2 regions of the Pseudoalteromonas maricaloris genome follow, and region 1 is predicted to be linked to the other one. Evidence: predicted binding sites of a transcription regulator. Region 1 holds the regulator's gene; the other holds the start of a gene.
The links. Region 1 encodes sigma-54, which starts transcription at its own class of promoters, with help from an activator protein. Its sites were predicted from a motif close to GTTGGCACGNNNNTNGNNT; they were not measured.

Region 1 (7,989 bases):
GTAGCGGCAGCAATTAGCTCCGGCTCCATCTGGGCGATGATCCCAAGTCTTACGTCCTCTGACAGTTCCTCTAAGACATCCCCTTGGATATCTGGGTCAACGAGCTGCCACAGCATAGAGCGAACTTTATGAGGGGATGATTCTAAAAGCAGTGCTGTATCACAAGGAGCTGTTTCTGCGAGCATACGCCTAACTTGAACAAACTGACCACTGTTTAAGGCTTTAGTTACCTTTTGGAGTTGTTCCAGTGTGTAGTCTTGTTCAAATACTTCAGGCATAGGCATCCTTTTTGATAATAGTGTTGGCTAACGTGATTAAGTTAACCCTATTCATTTATTTTATCGCAGAAATCAATTTCTTAATTTGAATTTTATTCGTGTTGTTTCTGCTGGTGGGTTGTTATCGTTAATACACGTTAAAGGTGTACGCAACGATAAAGTAGGATTTTCTCGGCAACTCGCTTTACTGCACGAGAGAAACCTAAATTGGTATTACAGTGTAACTCAGTTTATTGGGAACTACCAAGGTTTACGCTTAATTATGAGAGACTTATTATACCAATTCGATTAATTAAGTGATCTATTTTTAAGCGAGAAAACCTTGTCGATAACACGGCGAAAATTTTGCTATTTAGTTGTTCTAAATGAGAAATTTTTAACACAGTTAGCGTCAGGTTTGCTCCTTCAAATTGAGTAAGTATTAAGACTAATTGGTATTAGACCAGTCTGGTTACGGAGGGGGAGATTAGCAGGGACTAAATGAATCAGACCTTAGTGCTATTTTGGTGCTAGTAGCCCAAGTTACTCGGATTCATTAAATTTATTTTCTATTAGTCCGCCAATGGCGTCTAGTGCATACTGAGCATCAGGACCTTCACAAACCACTCGGACTTCTTTCCCTTGGCTGCTTTCAAGTAACAACAGCGCTAGTACGCTGTCAGCAGCTGCACTTTTGTCTCCTTGATATAAGGTCACTTCGGCATCAAATTGGGTTGCTAATTGTGCAAGAACCGTCGCTGCTCTAGCGTGCAGACCAAGCTTGTTCTGGATTAAAAACGTATCTTCTAACATTTAACCCTCTTGCTCACGGTGGCGAATTTTGACGTTGGGATGGGTTTTAGCAAAACGCTCACCAATGGTTTGCGCTAAATATACCGAGCGATGTTGCCCACCTGTACATCCTATTGCAATCGTTAGATAACTGCGATTGTTACGCTCTAAGTGTGGTAACCAAGTTTGTACAAAGGTTTGGATCTGCCAAGTAAACTTTTGCACGATGCTGTGACTCGACAAATAGTCTTTGACTGGCTGATCTAGGCCAGTTAGCGGCTTAAGCTCAGGCTCCCAATGTGGGTTGGGCAAAAAGCGCGCATCAAAAACGTAATCCGCTTGTTTTGGGATACCGTGTTTAAAGCCGAAAGATTCAAAGGTAATAATGAGTTGTTTGTCTTTTTTACCTAAGATTTTTTCGCGGATATCTTCTGCAAGTTGATGAACGCTCAGGCCTGTAGTATCAATGAGAAAATCGGCGCGAGTGATCAATACGTCTAACAATTCCCGTTCTTTCTTTATTGCAACATCTAGTGGAAGATTATGCAGTGAAAGAGGGTGCAAACGGCGTGTTTCTGAGAAGCGTTTTATCAGGGTTTGATCGTCACTGTCTAAATAAAACAGGGTAGGTTTGGCAAAGCCTGGTAAGTATTCAAGAATGTCATTAAACTCGTCCTGTTCTTTAGGTAAGTTTCTGACATCAATACTGACTGCTATTTTATTATAATTGTCCGAAACGCTGCGGACTAAAGACGGCAGCAAATTGACCGGAATGTTATCTACACAATAGTAGCCTAAGTCTTCCAATACTCGAAGCGCTACAGATTTACCAGAGCCTGAGCGGCCACTGATAATGATAAGCTCGAGTCCTTTTTCTTCATCACTCATCAAGTTCACCTTGGATCACTGCATATAACTCATCGTCACTTTTTGCTTGTCTAAGCATTTTGCAAAAAGACTTGTCTTTGAGTGTATCAGCAATCGCCGCTAAGGTCTTCAGGTGCTGTTGATTATCACCTTCGGGTACGATGAACGCGACAAAAATATCGACAGGCTGCTTATCTATGGCTTCAAACTGGATCCCTTGCTCGCTGACAAGCACCATTGCAAGGATTTTATCCAAACCTTCAAGTCGACCATGGGGAATGGCAATGCCTTTACCGATCCCTGTGCTGCCTAATTTCTCTCGCGCCATTAAAGCGTCCAAGATAGCATGCTGACTGGTATTTGGAATTTGGCTATGAGCCAGTTCGCTGATGTATTCTAAAATACGTTTTTTGCTATTAAAAAGGACCGCAGCTTTACTGCAGTCCTTGTTCACTAATTCACTTAATTTCATCTTAGTGTCGAGTGAGCTTCTCTTTGTGTTTAATAACTTGACGATCTAGCTTGTCGATAAGGCCATCAATTGCGGCATACATATCTTGATGCTCTGTTGATGCAAATAGCTCGCCGCCGTTTACGTGTAATGTTGCTTCTGCTTTTTGTACTAGTTTCTCGACATCAAGGATCACATGCACGTTATTGATATGATCAAAGTGCCTTTCTAGCTTCGCAAACTTGTTGGTGACATAGTCTCTTAATGAGTCAGTAATTTCTACATGGCGACCAGTTAGATTTAGTTGCATAAGCATTTTTCCTTCTTGGGTTTTACGTCTTATATCAAGCTTTTACGCTGATTTGACGGTGGAATGGCTAGGGATTCACGATATTTTGCAATCGTGCGTCTCGCTACCTTAATTCCTTGCTCAGCTAAAATATCTGCAATTTTGCTGTCACTCAATGGCTTAGCGGTATTTTCTGCAGCTATCAGCTTTTTGATAAGTGCTCTAATTGCTGTAGAGGAGCACTCACCTCCATTTTCTGTACTTACATGGCTAGAGAAGAAATACTTCAGCTCAAATATTCCCCGAGGTGTATGCATGTATTTTTGTGTTGTCACACGGGAAATTGTGGACTCATGCATCTCAACCATTTCAGCAACATCATTTAGCACCATAGGGCGCATTGCTTCGGGGCCATGTTCAAAGAATGCCTGTTGTTGTTGCACAATGCAATTGGTAACTTTTAATAATGTATCATTTCGGCTTTCTAAGCTTTTAATAAACCACTTTGCTTCTTGTAAATGTGAGCGAATAAACTGACTATCCGTACTGGATTTCGCTGTTCTAGACATCGCAGCGTAATGGTCGTTTACTCTTATTTTAGGCATAGCATCAGGATTTAGCTCTACGACCCAACGACCTTTTACTTTTTTCACCGATACGTCAGGGATCACATATTCAGGCTCTTCATGAATAATGCTTGCCGCTGGTTTTGGGTTAAGGCTATGAATTAACGTCATGACCTCTTTGAGATCGGCTTCTTTAAGGCGCGTTTTCTTTGCCAAAGTTCGATAGTCACGGCTGGCAAGCAAGTCGATATGCTCTGTCAGAATCATTTTTGTTTCGGCAATCCATGGCGTATCCGGAGCGAACTGATTTAGCTGAATACACAAGCATTCTTGTAAACTACGCGCTGCGATACCGACAGGATCGAAAAGTTGAATACGTTTGAGCACGGCTTCGACTTCATCCAGCTCAATAGGCTCTTCGCTACTCTCGTCATTAATGCTTTCTAAAATGTCTTCGCAAGACAGTGTTAAAATGCCTGACAGGTCGACCGCTTCAATAATCGCAATCGCAATCGCTCTATCTGTTGGACTAAATGGTGTCAGCTCAAGTTGCCACATGAGATAGTCGTGGAGAGATTCAGAGGTTTCCCCTTGATAAACATTATCGTCATCAGGAAGTGGGCCTGAACTTGCAGCGGGTGCTGCGCTCATATATTCATCCCAAGTGACATCCATGGCAAGGTCATCACTGACAGTGTCTTTGCTCATGGCGGTATCTGAGTCTATTTCATAGTCACTAACCTGCGCTTCATCGCTTGAATCTTGATTGTCGTCAGCACTACTTTTTTCTTGGCTGTGTTGGTCAGCGTTTTCGCCGTCAGTATTATCACCTTCTTCCACTTCCAACAATGGATTGCTGTCTAATGCTTCTTGTATTTCTTGTTGCAGATCCAATGTACTAAGCTGCAGCAAGCGAATGGCTTGTTGCAGTTGTGGAGTCATTGTAAGTTGCTGCCCCATGCGCAGCTGTAATGATTGCCTCATGTATCTCTAACAATCCTTTTTAACAGTTATTAATACTACGTCTTAACTATAGCTTGAATTGTTCGCCTAGGTAGACATCTCTTACGGTTTGATCTGCCAAAACATGTTCTGGCGTGCCTGCAGCGATTAACTCACCATGTGAAACGATGTAGGCTTTTTCACATACGTCCAGTGTTTCTCTAACGTTATGATCGGTGATTAGCACACCGATACCGCGGTTTTTTAGGTGCTCTATGATTGTCTTTATATCTAACACCGAAATAGGATCAACACCAGCAAAAGGTTCATCTAACAGGATAAACTTAGGATTAGCGGCTAAAGCGCGAGCAATCTCTACGCGTCTTCTTTCGCCTCCCGATAATGCCATGCCCTGTGAGTCACGGATGTGTTGAATATTAAACTCATCCAGTAACTCATTGAGTTCAGCTTCTCTCTCAACTTTAGATAAGTCTTTTCGAGTTTCTAAAATCGCCATCAAATTTTGATAGACCGTGAGTTTTCTAAAGATTGAAGACTCTTGCGGTAGATAGCCAATACCAAGTCGCGCGCGGCTGTGCATCGGTAGCAAAGTGATATCTTCATCATCAATCTGAATAAAACCTTTGTCGCTTGGTACTAACCCTACAATCATGTAGAACGTAGTGGTTTTACCTGCACCATTTGGTCCTAATAAGCCTACAATGCTGCCAGCCTTAACACTTAAGCCAACATTTTTGACGACTTCACGACCTTTATAACTCTTTGCTAGACCAGTTGCTTTGAGCTCGCTCATTAATTGTTACCTTCTTCCTGCGCTTTTTTATCTTTTGCGTTTTTTTTGTCATCAACAGGAACAAGGATGGTTCTTACCCGAGAATCTTCTTGGTCTGAGCGCTCAGCACTGATCAATTGCTTTTCAATGTCATAGGTGATGACTTGCGCATTGATTTTTTGCCCAGTTTGATTGATTTCCGCATCGCCAGAAATGACTAAGGTGCCTTTCGCAACGTCGTAACGAATTTCGTTTGCTTTGGCTTCTAGCAAATTACCATCAGGTTGACGTTCGCTGAAAATAGCTGGGCTGCCAGTTGCAACAAGCAGTTGCTTGTTAGTACCAAGCTCCGCGCGGCGGTGGACTTCTAGGCGATCGGCATTTATTTTTCTGTTGCCATGAATAATAACAACATTCTGTTCAAAAATACCGATGTTGCTTTGCAGTTGAGCTTGCTGACGGCCAGCATCAATAATGACTTCATTTTGTTCTGCAGCATTTGCTAAAGTAGAACTTGCAAGCAAGCCGATGAAAACTAGTTTGTTAATGATTTTACTGGTCATAATAAATTGTCTTTGTGTGGTTGATGAGTTCGATCACTTGCTTTTGTAGATCCGCATGCAGCCCTTTACCCGTGATCCTAAGACTAGGACCGGTGATAACGACAGGGTGTTCCGATTTCATCAATTTTTGCTTAATTTCAACTCTTACATTATCGGCATTGATATTGGTGATCATGGCGTTAGGCGTTAAATTCTTTGCCAGTACATTGCCTTCTAATATCAAGGTATTGTTTTCGTACAGTGTTGCTTCTAATGCACTTATTTGCCAATTCTGCTCACCGTTATATAAGGTGAAAATAGGCTTTTCAAAGTGACTAAAGCCAAGATCTTGATACAACTCCATCTTATCAGCAGTTACCTGATAGTTTAATAAGCCATTTTCACTATAGGTCGTTTGCTGAAGCGTGGTTGCAACATAATCGGGCTTAGCTAACGGTTCATCTTCTTTTGCTGAGTCCGCCTCTGATGGATTAAACATGGGCGACCACATCCATACCATTAAAGAAGCGAAAACAATGAGTAAGATGACACGTAATACGGTCATGTACTTGATCCTTTGGAAGTCAATAAGTGATTTTGGCTGAGCATTAGAAGATCAGTCAACTCTCTCACGGCACCAAAACCACCAGGCATCAAGGTCGTGTAATGGGCGATATGTTTAACAAGAGGATGTGCATCATTGACGGCAACGGCAAAACCGACTCGCTCCATTACGGGTAGATCTGGGCCATCATCACCAATATACGCAATTTCGTCATCACTAAGGTTGAGCTTAGTCTTCAGTTCATCATATGCCACTAACTTGTTTTCTTGGCCTTGGTAAATATAAGTTACATTTAAACTAGTCATGCGTTGCTGAACTATTTGTGAATGCCTACCTGTGATAACGGCGACTTCGATACCACTATCAATCAAGGCCTTAATACCAAACCCATCTTTGGTATTAAATGCTTTCAGTTCTTCTCCATTATTACCAAGGTATATACGTCCATCTGAGAATACGCCATCAATATCGCAAATCAATAATTTGATTTGTTTTGCTTTTTCCCAAGCTTCAGGTGAAATCGTCTGATATAAATCTTCAAATTGCATTACAGCACCCCCGCTCTAAGTAAATCTTGCGTATTCAAGGCGCCAACCGGTATGTTGTTTTCGTTTACCACAATCAAGCCATTAATTCGTTTGGTTTCCATGATATTGAGTACCTCAGCTGCGAGCATATCGGCGCGTGCCGTCGTACTTTTAGCCGTCATTACTTGCGTGATTGGGGTGGTATGAATATCGACCTTTTGTTCGATAATACGCCGCAAGTCACCATCGGTAAAAATACCTTGTAATTGCGAGCTTTCATCTACGATTGCCGTCATACCTAAACTTTTAGCTGACATTTCAAATAAAGCTTCTTTAACTGTGCAATGACTATTGACCATAGGGATTGCATCCCCTTGATGCATGACATCAGCAACGGTTAGTAGTAGACGCCTTCCTAAACTACCGCCAGGATGAGAAAGCGCAAAATCATCAGCCGTAAAGCCTCTGGCTTCAAGTAGCGCAACCGCGAGCGCATCACCCATCACTAGTGTAGCTGTGGTGCTAGCCGTGGGTGCAAGTCCTAATGGGCAGGCTTCTTTTGATACTTTAACACAAAGGTGAACCGTCGCATTACGAGCCATTGTAGAGCTCGGGTTGCCTGTCATGGAAATAACGGGGGCTCCTAAACGCTTTATCACAGGCAGGATTGAGATCACCTCTTGGGTTTCCCCTGAGTTGGAGATCATCAAAACCACATCATCTTTGGTGATCATACCCAAGTCGCCGTGACTTGCTTCACCTGGATGAACAAAAAATGCGGGGCTGCCAGTACTTGCGAGTGTCGCTGCGATTTTGTTACCAATGTGGCCTGATTTACCCATGCCAATCACGATGATGCGACCTTGGCAGCCAAACATAATTTCACAGGCTTTTACAAATTGTTGATCAACAAACTGTTGCACTTCTTCTATTGCTGCAAGTTCGGTAGCAAAAACTTGATTTGCAGAATCAATAAATGGGTTCGTTGTCACAAGGCTTCCTTAAATGATGTAGTAAATATAACCGACGAAGCTAGCGACAAGTATGCCACCTTCCAAGCGGTTGATGCGGCGCTGACCTGTTAGGCTGAGGCTCATTAGGATAAGCAGCAGTGTCGCGCCAAGCATAATAAAGATATCACGTGACGCAATATTGGCGTCGAGGACAGATGGGTTGATAATCCCAGCAATAGATAGCACTGCCAATATATTAAAGATGTTCGAGCCAATAATATTGCCAAGCGCTAGATCGTCTTCTTTTTTAAGTACGCCAGCAACACATGCCGCAAGCTCGGGTAAACTAGTACCAACGGCGATAATGGTTAATCCTATTAGCAGGTCACTCATGCCAAAATATTTGGCGATGTCAACCGCAGCGCCAACGAGATAGTCCGCGCTA
Region 2 (7,989 bases), 830 kb from region 1:
TGCATTACCCCTTATGGTAACAAAAAGAATTATCATTTAGAATTGAAAATAATTTCTGTTTTCAGTTAGAACTATTCAAGAGCTTGGTTCAATCTCAGAAAAATAGCTCCTACATTTCATAGGAACTTTCATCTTTATCTCTTGTGACGAAAAAACAATTTAGGAAAGGAAACACCCATGCAAACCAAAGCGCATCAATCTACAGCACTAGCTCTGATGTTATCACTCCTTTATTTTTCTCCAAATGCGGCAGCAAAAGCCGAGCGCGACAATATTGAACGGATCAGTGTTGTAGGCAAGCCAATCAAGCGTAACTCGGGTCCCACAGGACTTGACCTTACCATTAAAGAAACCCCCCAGTCTGTTACCGTGTTAAGCCACGATTACATAGAAGACTTCGAACTGAATGATCTTGAGGACATCATGGTACAGGCAACAGGCATCTCAAGATACAAATTTGGAGCGGGTGATAATACTGAGTTTACTTCTCGTGGGTATCTCGTCAATGCATTGGTTAAAGATGGCTTACCGACCTCAATTGCTGGACCACAAGAGAGTCGCTTAGACACTATTGTCTATGACAGAGTAGAGGTTCTTCGGGGCGCTGCGGGGTTAATGGCGGGTGCAGGACAACCATCGGCAACATTAAATGTCATCACAAAACAACCAGACCGAGGTGGATTTGTTGAAGTTGGTGCCGAGATTGGCTCTTGGAATAAAGTGCGTACACACATAGATGCAACAGGCTCCCTAACGAAAGATGAAGCATTGGCCGGACGAGTTATTCTTGCCTATGAGGAAAGAGATAGCTTTGTCGACAAAGAAAATAGTAATAAGATCGTTGCATACACCCAATTGCATCATTATTTCTCCGAAGATACCGAAGCCTCGTTTAGTGTTCATTACCAAGACAATGAACTGACACTATCACCCTGGGGATTACCAATTTTTTACTCTGATGGTAGTTCCGTTGAAATAGACAAGAAAACAAATTTATCTTCACCAGACAGTTACAACGGCAATACCCACCAAAGTTACCATTTAAAATTATCTCACCAAATCAATTTAGATTGGGAGCTTAACTTTGGCGCACAATACAGCAAAACAGAAGCTGACATTACTTTAACCTACTTTAGTGGAAACCCAGACAAAGAAACAGGCCTTGGCCTTCAAGGCGGTGACAGACGCTGGATTGAAACAGTTGATGGGACTAATTTCATTTTGGGACTGGTTGGTCGGTTTGAATTATTTGACCGCGCACATCAGGTAAATATCACCTATTTAAATGCAGATTTTGAGTCCACTGACGATCGCTTCGAAGAACTCGATGAAAACGCGAGAACAATATTTTATCCACTTCAATCGATTAATAACCTTCATCCGGCCGCTCATTTAACCGCGACAGATAAGCAATTCATTGGCTATTGGGACAAAACGACGAAAGAACAGAGCATTGCCCTTAGCAGTAAGTTAACGTTAACGGATGCCCTTCACGCCATTCTTGGTGTCAAATTTTTTGATTATGAACGTACCAATGAGCGTGACTTTGCTTGGAGCGGGTTCTCAAGCGATAAAGGTGAAGAAACCGGTGAGAGCTTATACTTGGGACTGGTTTATGATCTCAATGACCAGATCAGCACGTATGCAAGTTATACCGATGCTTATGAGCCGCAACTGGATAAAGTGGATGCCAATTTAAATCAATTAGCACCAATCACCGCCCAGAACTTAGAAGTCGGCATCAAAACCACACTTTGGGATGACAAACTACGTCTAAACGTCGCTTACTTTGATAGTTTAAAAGAGGACTTCGGTGTTGTTATTCCCGAATATGCAGACGAAAGACCTGCTAGGTATCGACCTGTTGATGGTGCTGAAGCCGATGGATTTGAAGTTGAATTAGAAGCAAAGCTGACAGATGATTGGCAAGTAAACCTTGGGTACAGTGATTTTGATGTTGTCGATGAGCATGGCGAAGATATTAATTTGTATGCGCCAAGACAAACGCTCAATGCAAGCACCAGGTATACTTATGGGGCTTGGCGTTTAGGCCTAAATGCAACTTGGGATACGGACAGAAAAGTCGATATTTTAAACGTCCCGGGTGTTGACCTTGGACTTCCAGCAGGTGGTCGTCGGGGCGCAGTGCGCGCAGAGCAAGATAGCCAGCTTTTGCTAAATGCGCACGTCAAATATCAATTCTCTAGCCAGCTGAGCGTTAAACTGAATATCAGTAATCTCACAGATGAAAGCTATTACGATACATACGGTTTCGTGCCGAAAAAGTACAGCGAGCCTAGAGCATACAATTTAAGTATGGAATATCTGTTTTAACGTAAAGCACTATGCAAATGCTGTGGCGTGATAGGGTTAACAATTCCTTTAAAACTTAGCCGCCACAGAAAAATGCCTAAAATATAGTGCGGGCTTCTGACTAGAAACCCGCTCTTTCCTATCCCATATCAAGCAGCTTAACCGTGTTTTCTAGCTTTAGAGCAGAACATCTCAAGTTAATTACCAAATGGGTACCATTAAACTTTAAACACTAGCACTTGGCTATTTAGCTGCTCGGCCAACGCTTCTAAGTCGTTACTTACATCGGCATTACTTTGCGCATTTCGGGTAATTTCAGAAATGCTGCTACTGAAATCATTAATATTTTCACTGATTTCCGCAACCACCGTTGTTTGTTCTTCTGTCGCCGTTGAAACCTGAATATTCATACCAACGATTTCATCCACCGCCTTATCAATATCGGTCATTATTTGAGCTGACTCATTGGCCCTATCTACCCCCGCAGCAGCACTTGATTGCGCGTTCTCCATCGACGATACTGCGTTTTGTGCCATGCCCTGTAACTTACTGATCATATCTCGGATAGATTCCGTGGCTTTTTGCGTATTATGTGCCAATTGCCTGACTTCGTCGGCAACAACCGCAAAACCTCGGCCTGATTCCCCAGCTCTCGCAGCTTCTATTGCAGCGTTTAACGCCAAAAGGTTTGTTTGCTCAGCCACACCTTGGATCATTAACACCACTTGGTTGATTTCATTAGACTGATCGTTCAACGCTTTAATTAGCTGCGCATTATCTCCTACTTCACTAGCAAGGCGCTCAATGGCCTGAATATTTTGCGAAATAACATCCATTCCTTGTTTCGCAAGCTTACCGGACATCTCAGCTTTGTTCGCGGTATTCATCGCATTATGTGCCACTTCTTGTATCGCACTGCTCATTTCTGTTGCTGCAGTTGCAATCATCACTGTTTGCTGCTCTTGCTCTTGTGAAGTACCCGCAATCGATTGACTGATACCATTCAACTCGTTAGAGGTCGAAGAAAGGCTATTCACGATTGTGACTAGATTGGTAACTAGCTCATGTAAGCTAGACACCATGGTATTGAAGTCATTCCCTATCTGGCTTAACTCATCTTGCCCCTCAACAACTACTCGTTGTGTTAAATCTGCATCCCTTGCAATATTACCAATACGCATACGTAAGCGGCTGAGCGGTTCATTAATTGACCTAAATATCAACATGCCAATTAGTACCATTACGATCACAATAACAACAGAAGAGATAATCATCGCCGTTTTTGTCGCACTGGCTTCTGAGCGACCTTTATCTCTCAGAGAGCTTGCTTCGGCAAGCTGTAATTCAATCAACGCAGAATAACTTTCACTTAATGGGTCAAATACGGAGTAAAGGTCATGGACAAATTTATCGTAGGGAATTTCCTCAAATGTATTGGCATTTACTCTGCTGGTGTAATTAGCCAACAACTGTTTAACGGTAAGCTCTGCAGCCTCAACCTGTTTGACAAGTTCCCGTTCTTCATTTGTCAAATCGGTCGATAAATATTGTCGCCATTCTTTTTCCGCAATTTTCTTAGCTTCGTCGATTTGCTTTAACGCAGCACCATTGGATAGTTGATGGCCTCGTAACTTGTGAAACGTATCCACAATAACCACCGCATAGTTATCTGACACCACTTTTATTTGTCTAAGCGGTACAACTCTGTCGTCATAAATACGGTCAATGTAATTGATAAGGTTTGATAATGTTCCGATTGTGAAGATGGTTGCAAGAATAAAAAACACCGCAGGTATGCCCGAAAGCGACAACAATCTGCTTTTAACTGAAACCCTATTTAGCATAATCTGATTTTTATTGAGTAAACATAGAAATAAAGTATTACTCAAAGTTCGTAGATTACAATATTAATTGCAGATTAAGCAGCGTGGTCTTGATGTGCATCATATTTCTTTACTATGTCTCACCTTTTTAGAGTATTGATTTTTAAACCTATTACAAAAAAGAGGAGAAGCTTTTATCAGCTTCTCCTCTTACATTCCACGTCGAAATTGTTTCTACTTAACACTCTTCGTTTTCAGCGTTCAGGTTCTCTTTTACATCTTCACAGGCATCTTCTACACTGTTTTCCACTTCCTGAACCGTTTCATCGAAACGCTCACCCGCATCTTCCGCTGGGCCTTCACTACAGCCAAAAAGTGCTAAAATTGAAACAAAACCAAATGCTTTCGCTAATGTAATTGCTGATTTCATAATCTATCTCCTAAAACCGTTTTAGTACGTTAAATCCCTTTTACCTGGGAGCTCGTGCTTTGCCAAAAATAAACGAAATAATCATAAAGGCGATAAACACAAAGAATAGAATTTTCGCCATACCTGCCGCAGCGCCCGCGATTCCGGTGAAACCTAACACGGCTGCGACAAGTGCTAGGAATAAAAACATTACAGCCCAACTCAACATAACATTCTCCTTAGGCAGTTAGCTCTTGCAACTGCTTCATTTGATCGTGACAAGCTTGCATTCTGGTTTGGATTTGCAGTAATACACTCTTGCATTTAGGTGGAAGATCTTTGCTTAGCGCTTTATCAAGCTTGCTCAACACTTTGTCTTCCACTTCTTCTAGCTGAGAAATATAGGTGTGCTCTTTGTCGGTGCTCACCATACTAACCAACTTGGTGTACGATTCACGAATGTCGATGCTAAGTGCTGAATCAGTCTCTATTTCACCCTCGTCGATAAGAACAAATGGTTGTAGATCCGAGATTGCTTGCGCTTTATCTACAATCATTTGGTCAAATACGCGGTTTAATTCGATATTATCTAGCTTCTTCTTAGCTTCGGTGTAAAAATCTACACCACCATTTAATACTTTAATGAGCTCTTTTACCGGCTCCATGTCGTAATTTGAATCTGCCATAAATAACTCCTTTCGCTTAAATATTTAATAAGTGCATTTTGCAAATATTATTTCTGTCCTTTTCGTTAATGCAGATTAAATGCCAAATTATAAACCATTATTTTACAAGGATTTTTAATATAAGAACTTTCAGAGCGGTGAAAATATTACAAACTAGATGTAAATTATTCCTGTGATAATTGCGCACTTAAGGTCGTACTGCCTTTTGCATTGAAATCCATCGTCCTAATAGGGAAAGGAATTAAGATATCGTTATCAGCTAAAACACGGCTAATTGTACAAATTGCTTGGTGCCTGACCACCATAAAGCCGGGATCCGCTGGGTAGTCTATCCAAAACCACACTAATAGATTGATAGAACTATCACCAAAAGACTCAGCATAGACATCCGTTTCTTTTTGGTTTACTACGAAATCAAGCTTATTAATGGCCTCAACAATCACCTCGCGGGCTTGTTCTGGGTCATCCGCATATGAGATACCAACTGGTACTTCTATTCTTCGCTTACCAAGCTTGGTGTAGTTTTGTAACTCATTCTTAAAGAGAATTTTGTTGGGAATATAAGACAGCTGGCCATAAAAATTTTCCACCAAAGTATTTCTCAAATTGATTTTGCTTACCGTGCCAAAGCAATCCTTGGTTCTGATAATGTCACCGACCATAAAGGGCTTTCTGACTCCCATCACAAATCCAGCGATGAGGTTCTCAGTCATGTCTTGGAATGCAAAGCCAATAGCAAGGCCAATGATCCCCGCCCCAGCCAACAATGACATTACGGCACCTGATAGTTTTACTATATCTAAAGCGAAGAAAATCCCAATGGCAATAATAGAGACTTTAAATATGGAACTAATAAGAGAAGCAACTTGTTCTGTCTTTATTGCTTTTTTAATCGCTTTAGAAAACCAAATAGATGACATTTTAGCCAGCGCTGTAAAGAATATTAGTATCATTAAGGCTAGGATCATATTCGGTAGTAACTGCACACCGGATTCAAGCCAAGAGATTAACTTATCATTAATTAACGTCCAAAACTTTTCTAAATTCATAATTACTAACTCCTATATAAGTACGCAACAACGATCGAATGCAGTAATCATTCCTACTGATATTAATTAGCCATTCATGAAAAAGGTAATTATTACAAAGTAATGTAAACATTTTCTCGGTAAATTCTTCCTTAAAACTTACCAATAAAATAAAAACACATAAAATTCAGTAACTTACAACATGGCACAACAGCTGCAATAGGTAATTCGACTACGAAATTAAAGGAGTTTAATTATGAAAAAGACATTAATTGCAACTGTACTTGTATCTTCACTTACTACTGCTTCAGCTTTTGCTGCTGATAATTCTTGGGAAAAAGAAGCAAGCGATGCTTGGATAGACGGTAAAGCAGAAGCAACGCTACTTTTCAACGGTGAGCTGAACAACTTTGACATTAACACAGATGTGAAAAATGGCGTTGTAGTGCTAACTGGTAAAGTTGAACACTCAGTAGACAAAAAGCTAGCTGAAGAACTGGTACTAGGTATCGATGGCGTAAAAGAAGTGAAAAACGACCTGACTATCGTTGATATGTCAGATGAACGCAAAAAAGAGCGTAACTACGAAAGCGATAGCGGCTTTACTGACGCAAAAATCGCAACAGTAATTAAGTCTCGCTACCTGTTTGACACAGATGTAGATGGTACTGACATCGATGTTGATGTGGAAGGTTTAGTCGTAACACTAAACGGCCATGTTGGTAGCGAAGCTGAGCGCAAACTTGCTGTGCAAATCGCGAAAAACGCCAATGACGTTAAAGATGTAAAAGATAACCTTCGCGTTACTAAAAAATCATAAGCAGTTTTGATTTGAGGGGGCACTCCCCCCTCCCATATTTATATTGATTTAAGGAGTAAAGATGAAACAATTAACTATTGCCGCTGCGCTACTAGCTTCTCTAGGTCTTGCATCTACCGCTGCTCACGCGGAGTCTGATTTTGGACTAGAAGATTATAAAATTTATACAGGTATCGGTTACGGCCAATACTCTTTTCAGTGGGAAGATCGTGAGAACGACACCTCGTTCGACGATGACTCGTCTATGTTAAAAGCGTATGTAGGTACAAAAATCAATCCATATTGGAGCTTTGAACTTGCCTATGAAAACTTCGACGAAGCAAGTGACATTGACAACTCTGCTGAAATCGACGGTATTTCTTTATCTACACGTCTCTCAGCCCCATTAAACGAATACTTTTCAGTTTACGCAAAAGGTGGTTGGCTTGAATGGGATGCAGATATCTATGCAGATATCTATGCTGATATTCCAGCTGTAGGTCGTGTTTCATCTAACCTTGAAGGTGGCGACTGGCTTTATGGTGCTGGTGTAGAGTTCCACCTAAACGAAAACATTAACATGCGTTTAGAATATACGCGCTACGAACTTGAGGACGATATCGACCCAGATATGGACGTAGCAGCAGTCTCGATCGAGTATCAATTTTAAACAGTAGTTTTGGCTCTATAGCCTCCCAATTATTTCCCCTTTGACTCAGTCCTGGCTCTTTCACAAGAGTCTGGTTTTGGCGCTACCACTTGGTAGCGCCTTTTTTGTTTTCAGCGTATGGCTCCCATATTGAATAATGTGAGTGCATTCTCGCTATTCCTTTATTTGTAGAAAACAGAACTTAAAGATAGAAAACCTCTAGATGTAATATTTGCCATTCACTACTAGAAATGAAATCTGTCACTTTTTTAAACTCCACAC

Region 2: the regulator sigma-54 is predicted to act here: its motif matches at 5,300-5,318, upstream of CTT31_RS12545 (PA2169 family four-helix-bundle protein).

The regions. Positions count from the first base shown of each region.
Region 1 covers NZ_CP024625.1:3,677,274-3,685,262, reverse strand. The annotation lists gene mgtE (magnesium transporter) at 1-278, opposite strand, end outside; gene CTT31_RS16390 (HPr family phosphocarrier protein) at 801-1,070, opposite strand; gene rapZ (RNase adapter RapZ) at 1,071-1,937, opposite strand; gene ptsN (PTS IIA-like nitrogen regulatory protein PtsN) at 1,930-2,388, opposite strand; gene hpf (ribosome hibernation promoting factor) at 2,390-2,677, opposite strand; gene CTT31_RS16370 (RNA polymerase factor sigma-54) at 2,707-4,206, opposite strand; gene lptB (LPS export ABC transporter ATP-binding protein) at 4,253-4,978, opposite strand; gene lptA (lipopolysaccharide transport periplasmic protein LptA) at 4,978-5,520, opposite strand; gene lptC (LPS export ABC transporter periplasmic protein LptC) at 5,510-6,064, opposite strand; gene kdsC (3-deoxy-manno-octulosonate-8-phosphatase KdsC) at 6,061-6,612, opposite strand; gene CTT31_RS16345 (KpsF/GutQ family sugar-phosphate isomerase) at 6,612-7,583, opposite strand; gene CTT31_RS16340 (calcium/sodium antiporter) at 7,593-7,989, opposite strand, start outside.
Region 2 covers NZ_CP024625.1:2,845,615-2,853,603, forward strand. The annotation lists gene CTT31_RS12525 (TonB-dependent siderophore receptor) at 178-2,334, shown strand; gene CTT31_RS12530 (methyl-accepting chemotaxis protein) at 2,532-4,157, opposite strand; gene CTT31_RS12535 (hypothetical protein) at 4,375-4,566, opposite strand; gene CTT31_RS12540 (DUF1328 domain-containing protein) at 4,607-4,774, opposite strand; gene CTT31_RS12545 (PA2169 family four-helix-bundle protein) at 4,785-5,231, opposite strand; gene CTT31_RS12550 (mechanosensitive ion channel family protein) at 5,396-6,280, opposite strand; gene CTT31_RS12555 (BON domain-containing protein) at 6,516-7,079, shown strand; gene CTT31_RS12560 (outer membrane beta-barrel protein) at 7,141-7,728, shown strand.